One region of the Streptomyces sp. NPDC048479 genome, then DNA from elsewhere that is predicted to be linked to it. Evidence: riboswitches for the same ligand, from Rfam matches in the RefSeq annotation. Region 1 holds a riboswitch; the other holds the start of a gene.
The links. Region 1 has a riboswitch for thiamine pyrophosphate ahead of thiO (glycine oxidase ThiO). Riboswitches for the same ligand answer to the same signal wherever they lie in the genome.
Positions count from the first base shown of each region.

Region 2: it holds a riboswitch for thiamine pyrophosphate, as region 1 does, so the genes downstream of both, thiC (phosphomethylpyrimidine synthase ThiC) here and thiO (glycine oxidase ThiO) in region 1, are expected to answer to the same signal.

Region 1 covers NZ_JBEZKA010000001.1:136,132-141,429, reverse strand. The annotation lists gene AB0D12_RS00645 (thiazole synthase) at 1-606, opposite strand, end outside; gene thiS (sulfur carrier protein ThiS) at 613-837, opposite strand; gene thiO (glycine oxidase ThiO) at 834-1,991, opposite strand; TPP riboswitch at 1,989-2,101, opposite strand; gene AB0D12_RS00630 (hypothetical protein) at 2,153-2,494, shown strand; gene AB0D12_RS00625 (FAD-dependent oxidoreductase) at 2,523-3,758, shown strand; gene AB0D12_RS00620 (Rv2175c family DNA-binding protein) at 3,802-4,167, shown strand; gene thiE (thiamine phosphate synthase) at 4,254-4,916, shown strand; gene metF (methylenetetrahydrofolate reductase [NAD(P)H]) at 5,006-5,298, shown strand, end outside.
Region 2 covers NZ_JBEZKA010000012.1:16,181-21,478, forward strand. The annotation lists gene AB0D12_RS19730 (SsgA family sporulation/cell division regulator) at 1-102, shown strand, start outside; gene AB0D12_RS19735 (YibE/F family protein) at 126-1,469, opposite strand; TPP riboswitch at 1,541-1,685, shown strand; gene thiC (phosphomethylpyrimidine synthase ThiC) at 1,678-3,444, shown strand; gene AB0D12_RS19745 (hypothetical protein) at 3,472-4,296, opposite strand; gene AB0D12_RS19750 (metallophosphoesterase) at 4,445-5,298, opposite strand, start outside.

The DNA.
Region 1 (5,298 bases):
CGCGCAGCCCAGCTCCATCGCCAGCGCCGCGTCGGAGGCCGTGCCCGCGCCCGCGTCCAGAATCACCGGCACGCGCGCGTGCTCGACGATCAGCTGGAAGTTGTGCGGATTACGGATACCGAGGCCGGAGCCGATCGGCGAGCCCAGCGGCATGATCGCCGCGCAGCCCACATCCTCCAGCTTCCGGGCCAGCACCGGGTCGTCGTTGGTGTACGGCAGCACCGTGAAGCCGTCGTCGACCAGGGTCTCGGCCGCGTCCAGCAGCTCGATCGGGTCGGGCAGCAGTGTGCGCTCGTCCGCGACGACCTCGAGCTTGATCCACTCCGTGCCGAGCGCCTCCCGGGCGAGCCGCGCGGTCAGGACGGCCTCGCCCGCCGTGAAGCAGCCCGCCGTATTGGGCAGCACACGGATGTTCAGCTTCTCCAGTACGGACAGCACGGAGCCCTGGACGGTCGGGTCGAGGCGGCGCATCGCGACAGTGGTCAGCTCCGTGCCGCTCGCGACGAGGGACCGTTCGAGTACGTCGAGGCTAGGCGCCCCGCCCGTACCCATGATCAGCCGGGAGTTGAAGGCGGTGCCGCCGATGGTGAGACGGTCGTCGGCCATGGCTGATCAGCCTCCCTGCACTGCGGTGAGGACTTCGACACGGTCGCCGTCGCCGAGCCGGGTGCCGGCCCATCGGCTGCGCGGGACGACCGTCTCGTTGACGGCGGCGGCGACTCCGGACGGGGCGGCGGTGAGGGACGTGACCAGGGCGTCCAGCGTGGTGCCTGTGGCGAGCTCGCGCGCCTCGCCGTTGACGGAGACGGTGATGGTGACGGACACGGGGACGTTCATGCGGGCTGCTCCTGAGGTACGGGGGAGAAGCGGCGAGGAGTGAAGAGGCGAGCCTCGTCCGGCAGTGCGCCGGTGACCAGCACCGTGGCAATCACATCGCCGGTGACGGGTGTGAGCAGCACCCCGTTGCGGTGGTGGCCGGTGGCCAGATGCAGGCCCGGCAGAGCGGTCGGGCCCAGCAGCGGCGCATTGTCGGGAGAGCCGGGGCGCAGCCCGGCGCGGGTCTCGGTGAGCGGCAGCTCGGTGATGCCGGGCACCAGCTCGTGCGCGTCGCGCAGCAGCTCGTACACCCCGCCCGCCGTCACCGTGGTGTCCCAGCCGAGCTCCTCGCTGGTTGCCCCGATGACCAGCTCGCCGTTCTCGCGCGGCACCAGATAGACGTCACTGCCGCGCACCACCGCCCGCACGGTCCGGGAGAGGAACGGCGCGTACGCACGCGGCACGGTCAGCCGCAGGACCTGGCCCTTCACCGGCCGTACCGGCGGCAGTACATCCTCCGGTACGCCGCCGAGCCTGCCGCTCAGACTGCCGCACGCCAGCACCACCTGGTCCGCGGATAGCTCACTGCCGTCCGTCAGTACAGCTCCGGCCGCCCGGTCCCGTACCACCGACAGCCGCTCCGCCCAGCCGCGGTGGAAGACCACCCCTACCCGCTCGCAGGCCGCCACCAGCGCCGCGGCCAGCCGCCGTGGATCGACCTGGTGGTCGCCGTCCACCCGAAGGCCCCCGCGCACGCCGGGCGCGAGCATCGGCTCCAGGCGGCGGCATTCGCGCCCCGTCAGCCACTCCGACTCCAGGCCGGACTGACGCTGCAGGGCGTGCAGTTCACGCAGATGCGCGCGGTCGTCGGCGTCGAGCGCGACCGCGAGCGTGCCACAGGCGCGATAGCCGACGGACTGTCCGCTCGTCTCCTCCAGCTCGGCGACAAAGGCGGGATAGCGCCGCGCGGATTCCAGGTTGAGGCCGAGCAGCGTCTGCTCGCCGTAGTGCAGTTCGGTGACGGCGGCGAGCATGCCGGCCGCGACCTGCGCAGCGCCGCCGCCGGGCTCCGGATCGGCGACGGCGACCCGCAGCCCTCGCTGCGCCGCACGCCAGGCCGTGACCAGGCCGATGATTCCGCCCCCGACAACGAGGACGTCTGAGGTACGCGACATGGGCGTCCAGCCCCTCCCTTCGCCGGCATGACCCGGATCAGGTTCGTACGGTCGGAGGCCGTCCAGCCTCCCTCTCAGCCCGGTGCGTCCGGGCTCCCGCGAGTGCCTTACGGTGGCCACCCTAACCCCAGGCCCCAACTCGCAGTAAGGGAGCAGCCACTGTGGCAAGGTCGCTCGACGGACTCGTGCTCTCCCCGGTCGCAGACCAGGCTCCGGGCCAGGTGGGGACCCGGACCCGGTTCACGTACCACGAGCAGGAAGGCCGGATCTGGGCCGAGTACGAGGGCGGCGATGTGCTCCGTGGCCACCTTGTGGGCACCAGGGAGGGCGACCGGCTCGACTTCCGTTATGTGCAGCTGAAGGCGGACGGCGGGACGTCCTCGGGGCGCTGCCTCTCCACCGTCGTCGAGCTCGAGGACGGGCGGCTGCGGCTGGAGGAGAGCTGGGAATGGGAGTCCCAGGAGGGCAGCGGGACGAGCGTCGTCGAACAGCTGCCTTCCTGACGGTCCGTCAGATGCGTAAGGTTGTCGGGTGAGCGAGCAGCAGACAGCACAGACGCAGCGGCGCGTGGTCGTCGTCGGCGCGGGAATGGCCGGAGTGCAGACCGCGGTGGCACTGCGCGAGCAGGGTTTCACCGGCCCGGTCACCCTGATCGGCGCCGAGCCCCATCAGCCGTACGACAGACCCCCGCTCTCCAAGGCGATCCTGCTCGGCAAGGCGGAGGGCTCGGCCTTCGATGTCGACTTCGAGGCACTCGGCATCGAACTGCGGCTGGGCTGCGAGGTGACCGGAGTGCGCGCCGGGGCCCATGAGCTGGACACCGCGGCAGGTCCGGTCCCGTACGACGTCCTGGTCATCGCCAGCGGTGCGGAACCGATCACCCTGCCCGGCGCCGTGGGCGTACCCGGCGTCCATCTGCTGCGTACCCTCGACGACGCCGCGCGGCTGCGCCCCGTTCTCACGCAGCAGCACGACATGGTGGTCGTCGGCGCGGGCTGGATCGGCGCGGAGTTCGCGACGGCCGCCCGTGAGGCGGGCTGCACGGTCACCGTCGTCGAGGCCGCCGGGCGCCCGCTGGCCGGAGCCCTGCCCGCCGAGGTCGCCGGCCCGATGACCGATTGGTACGCGGAGTACGGCGTCGAACTGCTCACCCACGCGCGCGTGGCGGACATCGAGCCCGGCGCGGTGATCCTGGCCGACGGCCGGCAGCTTCCGGCGGGCGCCGTGGTCGTCGGCATCGGCGCCCGGCCCGCCACCGCCTGGCTCGCCGGCTCCGGCATCGCACTCGGCCCGGACGGCGCAATCACCGCGGACGCGTATCTGCGCACTTCGCTGCCCGATGTGTACGCCGTCGGGGACTGCGCCTCCTTCCCGTCCGGCCGATACGGCGAGCGGCTGCTCGTGCACCACTGGGACAACGCTCTGCAGGGGCCGCGTACGGTCGCCGCCAATGTCATCGGCGGCGCGCCCGGACAGGAGCCACCGGAGGTCTATGACCCGGTGCCGTACTTCTGGTCCGAGCAGTTCGGGCGCTTTGTGCAGTACGCGGGCCATCATGAGGCCGCCGACACGATGGTGTGGCGCGGTGATCCGGCAGGCGCGGCCTGGTCGGTGCTCTGGCTGCGGGACGGCTCTCTGGTCGCGCTTCTCGCCGTCGGCAGAGCCCGTGATCTGGCGCAAGGGCGCAAGCTCATCCTGTCCGGAATCCGGCTGGATCCGGCGCGCGCCGCCGACCCGTCCGTCCCTTTGAAGGCGGCGGCCGACTAGGGTCCGGCTACCGACTGTCAGTCCGGGATGGCACGCTTGTCCTGTGACCGAGATTGACGCAAAGATCGATGCTCTCGTCCCCGCCTGGCTCCACCTTCCTGACATCGCGGAAATGCTCGATGTCGAGGTGACACGCGTACGGCAGCTGGTCAAGGAAGGCCAGCTGATCGCCGTACGCCGTGGTGAGAACCGGGCGCTTCAGGTGCCTGCCGCCTTCATCGACGGCGACAAGGTGGTCAAGGGGCTCGCAGGGACCCTGACGCTCCTGAGGGACGACGGCTTCACCGACGAAGAGATGCTGGAATGGCTTTTCACCGCCGACCCGAGCCTGCCGGGCACGCCCGCGCAGGCGCTCAGCGAGAATCGCGGCACGGAGGTGAAGCGCCGGGCCCAGGCGCTCGCCGTCTGACGTCCTGACGACAACAACACGCGGTGTGCGGGCCGGGGGCTGTGCCGCCCTGCCCGTACACCGCCGACCCACCGGGGGGAACCATCATGTCCACGGCTCGTGCGCTGCTGTCCGACGCCCGGCTCTATCTGTGCACGGACGCCCGGAAGGAGCAGGGCGACCTCGCGGAGTTCCTCGACGCCGTGCTCGCCTCCGGGGTCGACATCGTGCAGCTGCGGGACAAGGGCATGGAGGCCGGTGAGGAACTGGATCACCTCCAGATCTTCGCCGACGCCTGCCGCAGACACGGCAGGCTGCTCGCCGTGAACGACCGGGCGGATGTGGCGCACGCCATCGGCTCCGACGTGCTGCATCTGGGACAGGGCGATCTGCCGGTCCCGGCCGCCCGCGCGATCCTCGGTGACGAGGTGCTCATAGGCCGCTCGACGCACGCCGAGTCCGAGGTGGACAAGGCCACCGCCGAGCCCGGCGTGGACTACTTCTGCACGGGCCCCTGCTGGCCCACCCCGACCAAGCCCGGACGGTATGCCCCGGGACTGGGCCTGGTGCGGTACACAGCCGCGCTGGAGACCGGCCGGCCCTGGTTCGCGATCGGCGGGATCGACGCCGGCAATCTGGACGAGGTGCTGGACGCGGGCGCGCGCAGGGTCGTCGTCGTACGGGCCATCACCGAGGCCGGCGACCCGGCCGCGGCGACAGCGGCGCTGGCGAAGCGTGTGCGGGAGCGCGTGGGGGAGCGGATCGGGTAACTGTCCGAGGGGTGGACAGCAGGCCGACAAATCCGGCATATTTCCCTCATTCGGTTGGGTGACCGGCGAGGCGTGGTTAACCTGCGGGTATGGCCCTCGGTACAGCTTCGACCAGGACGGATCGCGCACGAACCGTGCGCGAGCTGCTTGCAACCGGCAAAACTTCGTACTCCTTCGAGTTCTGGGCGCCCAAGACCGAGAAGGGCGAGCGGAACCTCTGGAACGCGCTGCGCAGGGTCGAAGCGGTGGCCCCGAACTTCGTCTCGGTGACCTACGGCGCCGGCGGCTCCACGCGCGCAGGCACGGTCAAGGCCACCCAGCAGATCGCCGCCGACACTACGCTCACCCCGGTCGCGCACCTCACCGCGGTGAACCACTCCGT
Region 2 (5,298 bases), on a different contig from region 1:
GACAAGCTGGTGCCGCTGGGGCAGGAGCGCACACTGGGCGAATTCGAGGGCAGTCTGGAAGAGGCGCTCGGGCGCATCCTCGCCGAGGAGAACGCCGGTTGAGCGGTGGCCGGAGTGCCGATGAGCTACTTCTTGCGGCGGCGGCCCTTCCCGCTGCGCACCGGCGGCACCGGTGATCCCGGCGGACCGCTCACCGCGCCTGACGCTCCCGCCGTACTCGGCCGGTCCGCGGACACCACCATCGCGGCGAGCGCGGTGGTCACCGGAACCGAAGCAACCAGACCGATCGACCCCACCAGGGTCCGAACGATCTCCACTGCCACCAACTCACTGCTGGCCACCGTGCCCACACTGCTCTGCGCGATCGAGAAGAGCAGCAGCAGCGGCAACGCCGCGCCCGCGTAAGCGAGTACGAGCGTGTTCACGACCGACGCGATATGGTCCCGGCCGATCCGGATGGCTGCCCGGTAGAGCCCGCGCGGCCCCAAGCCCGGATCCGCCTGGTGCAGCTCCCAGACCGCCGAGGTCTGGGTCACTGTCACATCGTCGAGCACACCGAGCGAACCGATGATGACGCTGGCCAGCAGCAGACCGCTCAAGTCGATGTTCGGAAACAGGCCATGGATCAGGCCGGTGCTGTCGTCGGTGTTGCCGGTCAGTCTCGCCCAGCCGATGAAGAGCGAACCGAGCAGTCCGATCAGCAGCAGCGAGATCAGCGTGCCGAGGACCGCGACCGACGTACGTGCGGTGAGTCCGTGGCACAGATAGAGAGCGATCAGCATGATGGCGCTCGCCCCGATCACCGCGACGATCAGGGGATTTGAGCCCTGCAGGATCGCCGGCAGGATGAACAGGGTCAGTACGGCAAACGAGGCGGCGAGCGCGATCAGCGCCATCACACCGCGCATCCGTCCCACCAGCACCACCACGAGCGCGAAGATCCCGGCCAGCAGCACCATCGGGAACTTACGGTCCACATCGGTCACGGAGTACTGAAGATCGCGGGGCGCATCGGGTGCGTACGCCACCACCACCCCCTGGCCCTTGCTCAACTGCCGTGGAGCGTCCGGCTGGACGATCTCGGTGAAGGTACGGCCCTTGTCCTTACCGCTGGTGACCTCGATCGTCGCCTTCGCGCAGCTGCCCCGCTGGGAATTGACCGCCTCGCGCCCCTCGGGCGTCGAGGTGTCACCGGTCGGCGGCACCTGCGCCGCATTCACGTCCTTGCAGTTGACCTTCGCGACCGTCACCACCTTGCCCTGCTCGGTCTGCCGGTCGAAGCCGACACCGCTGCGCTGATGGTCGGGAGCGCCGCCCGGCCAGAGTACGAACAGCCCGACCAAAACCGCCGTGGAGAAGGGAATCAGCACCGCGGCGATGACCTTGCGAAGGTGCTTGGAGACGGGCGCGGCCGGCCCGTGGCTGTGCGCATGGCCGTGTGCTTCGGGTGTCTGCTGCGAGGAGGTCACCGGCCGATCATCGCAAGAACGGGAGAGGCCCACTGTTCAGCACGCCAGAAATGACGCTAGCGTGGTGGCACCTTTGCACACGCGGGAGCTCGGAGCACCGGGCTGAGAGGGCGCTGACCTTCGTACGAGTCGTGACGAATCGTACGGAAGCCGCTGCGTCGACCGCCGAACCTGTTACCGGGTAATGCCGGCGTAGGGAGTAGGTCTCATGACCGTTCAGGATGCACGCACGCCTGCCGCCGACCAGGCGGAGCGCAAGCCCGGCTGGCACAAGGGGTACGTCGAGGGTTCGCGCCCCGACCTCCGGGTGCCGGTCCGGCAAGTGCACCTCACCAATGGCAAGGACGTGACGCTGTACGACACGTCCGGCCCGTACACCGATCCCACCGTCGAGACCGACGTCCGCCGCGGCCTGCCGCCGCTGCGGGAGAACTGGATCATCGGCCGCGGCGACACCGAGGAGTATGCCGGCCGCCCGGTCCGTCCCGAGGACGACGGGATCAAGCACACCTCGCCGCGCGGGGGACTGCGCAACCTCGACGCCGTCTTCCCCGGCCGCCCGCGCCAGCCCCGCCGGGGCCGCGACGGCCAGGCGGTGACACAGCTCGCGTACGCCCGCCGCGGTGAGATCACCCCGGAGATGGAGTACGTCGCGATCCGTGAGAACGTCTCCGCCGAGGTCGTCCGTGAAGAGATCGCGGCGGGCCGGGCCGTCCTGCCCGTCAACGTCAACCACCCCGAGATCGAGCCGATGATCATCGGCAAGCGATTCCTGGTGAAGGTCAACGCCAACATCGGCAACTCCGCGGTCACCTCCTCCATCGAGGAGGAGGTGGACAAGATGACCTGGGCCACCAAGTGGGGCGCGGACACGGTCATGGACCTCTCCACCGGCCGCAACATCCACACCACCCGCGAGTGGGTGCTGCGCAACTCCCCGGTCCCGATCGGCACCGTGCCCCTCTACCAGGCGCTCGAGAAGGTCGACGGCAAGGCCGAGGAGCTGACCTGGGAGGTCTACAAGGACACGGTCATCGAGCAGGCCGAGCAGGGCGTCGACTACATGACCGTCCACGCGGGCGTGCTGCTGCGGTACGTGCCGCTCACCGCCCGCCGCAAGACGGGCATCGTTTCCCGCGGTGGCTCGATCATGGCGGCCTGGTGTCTGGCGCACCACAAGGAATCGTTCCTGTACGAGAACTTCGAGGAGCTCTGCGAGATCCTCGCCTCCTACGACGTGACGTACTCCCTCGGCGACGGACTGCGCCCCGGCTCGATCGCGGACGCCAATGACGAGGCGCAGTTCGCGGAGCTGCGTACGCTCGGCGAGCTCAACACCATCGCCAAGCGTCACAACGTGCAGACGATGATCGAGGGCCCGGGCCATGTCCCGATGCACAAGATCAAGGAGAACATCGACCTTCAGCAGGAGATCTGCGAGGAGGCCCCCTTCTACACGCTCGGCCCGCTGACGACGGACGTGGCGCCCGCGTACGACCACATCACCTCCGGTATCGGCGCCGCGATGATCGCCTGGTGGGGAACGGCGATGCTCTGCTACGTCACGCCCAAGGAGCACTTGGGCCTGCCGGACCGCGACGATGTGAAGACCGGTGTCATCACCTACAAGATCGCGGCGCATGCGGCGGACCTCGCGAAGGGCCACCCGGGAGCGCAGGAGTGGGACGACGCGCTCTCCGACGCGCGCTTCGAGTTCCGGTGGGAGGACCAGTTCAATCTGGCCCTCGACCCGGACACGGCACGGGAGTTCCACGACGAGACGCTGCCGGCCGAGCCGGCGAAGACCGCACACTTCTGCTCGATGTGTGGTCCGAAGTTCTGCTCGATGAAGATCTCCCAGGACATCCGGCGGCAGCACGGTGCCTTGCAGGAGGAGATCGAGGCGGGCATGGACGAGAAGTCCAAGGAGTTCGCCGCGGCCGGCAACCGGGTCTATCTGCCGATCGCGGAGTGAACTCCCGGCCACGGGCGCCGGCCGGGGTCACTCCGGCTGGTGCTCGGGGCCGCCGAAGTCCGGACTGGTGAAGTCCGGACTGGTGAAGGTGGGTCTCTGGCCCGTCGTCGAGCCCTCGCTCGGGCTGGAGTAGTCCGGGCCGCTGTAGCCGACTTTCGGGATACGGCTCACATGGCTCGGCGGGTCCGCGGACGACGGGTCGGCGCTGGGATCGGCCAGCGCTGCCCGCAGAAACGGCAGCAGGCCGCGTTCCAGCACCGCATGACGCCAGGCCTCCCTGGCGCGGGCCACCTCGTCCGGCTCGCCCGCCGACTCTTCGGCCGGGACCTGGGTCGCGCCGTTGCGCAGAGCGGTGAGCAGCAGTGCGACCGCGGCGACCAGGATTCCGGCCGCCGTGACCGCGCCGAAGAACCACCCGGCGGTGAGCAGGCTGTCCGCGAAGGACGGCGTGGGGCTGAGCATCTTCAGGATGTAGCCGACCAGCAGAAAGATCGCCGCAGCCGTTCCCGCGAGCACCGGCGCCAGTACGGCGATGACGGCGGCGAATCCGGCGCCGCTCTCGTCTGCCTCGCCCGCGGCCGGGGCCAGCACGGAATTGTGCACGGACGCGGCGGCCGTGGGCGCGCGCAGGTCCTCGCGGACCTTCACATAGTGCTCGTACTCGGCTGCGGCCGCTGTGGTGATGAGTGCTGTCGCGTTCAGGGCCATGGTGCGGAGTTGCTCGGCGTTCAGGCGCTGCCCCACGGCAGCGAGATCCGGACGGTCATGGGCGTTGCGCAGCGCGTCATCGAGGATTCGCTCGTACTCGGCACGATCCTCGGTCAGCAGGTGCGGAGCGCTGTTCATGTGCATCCCCCGATGCTCCGTAGGGCCGGATTGCCCGCATCGACCGGGCGGTTGGGCAGAAACGGAGGAGAGCCTGCTACGGATAAGCCGATGGTAGAGCGGTTACGGCACGGGGTGACAGGGGGTTTCCGTAAATCCCCTGTCGAGGGTTGGCTCAGTCAGGCAGCGGGAGTTCGACCACAAGCAGCTTTCCGGCCATGGTCACGCCGCCGTCCATGGCGATCGCGAGCCCGTCGGCGTACACATGCGGGCCTTCGACAACCGGACGCGCGCCGTCCTCACCGTCCTCGGTGCCCACCTCGCCGAGCAGATACGGAATGGGGCTGTGGCCGTGCACAACGCGTCGGCCGCCGTAGGCGGAGAGCAGTTCGCGTACGGCCTGCGGGCCACCGTCGTCGCGGAAGGCGAAGCGCCTGGTGAACTTGCGGAACAGGTCCCAGCACTCGTCGGCGTCATTGCGGGTCAGGGTCTCGCGGACGGTGTCGTTGACCGCTTCGATCGAGTCGCCGTACTCGAGATAGGCCGTGGTGTCGGAGTGCATCAGCAGATGCTCGTCCTCCAGCTCGATGGCGTCGAGGCGCGCCATCCACTGCAGATGGACGTCCTGCAGACGGTCCATATCGGACTTCTGGCCGCCATTGAGCAGCCAGGCGGCCTGGAAAGTGGCGGTTCCGGCCCCGGAGTTGACGGGGGTGTCGCCGAACCGCTTGGCGCCGAGCAGCAGCAGTTCGTGGTTGCCCATCAGGGCCTTGCAGTAGCCGCCGGCGGCCGCGGCCTCGGCGGAGAGCCGCATGACGAGGTCGATGACGCCGATGCCGTCGGGGCCCCGGTCGGTGAAGTCGCCGAGGAACCAGAGCCGGGCGTTGCCCGCGGCCCACTGGCCGTCCGCGTCGATGAGGCCCTGTTCGGTGAGGGCCGCGTGGAGTTCGTCGAGATACCCGTGGACGTCGCCGACGACGTAGAGCGGGCCGAGCCCGTCGGCCGCGGGCGTCTCGGACGGGTTGATCT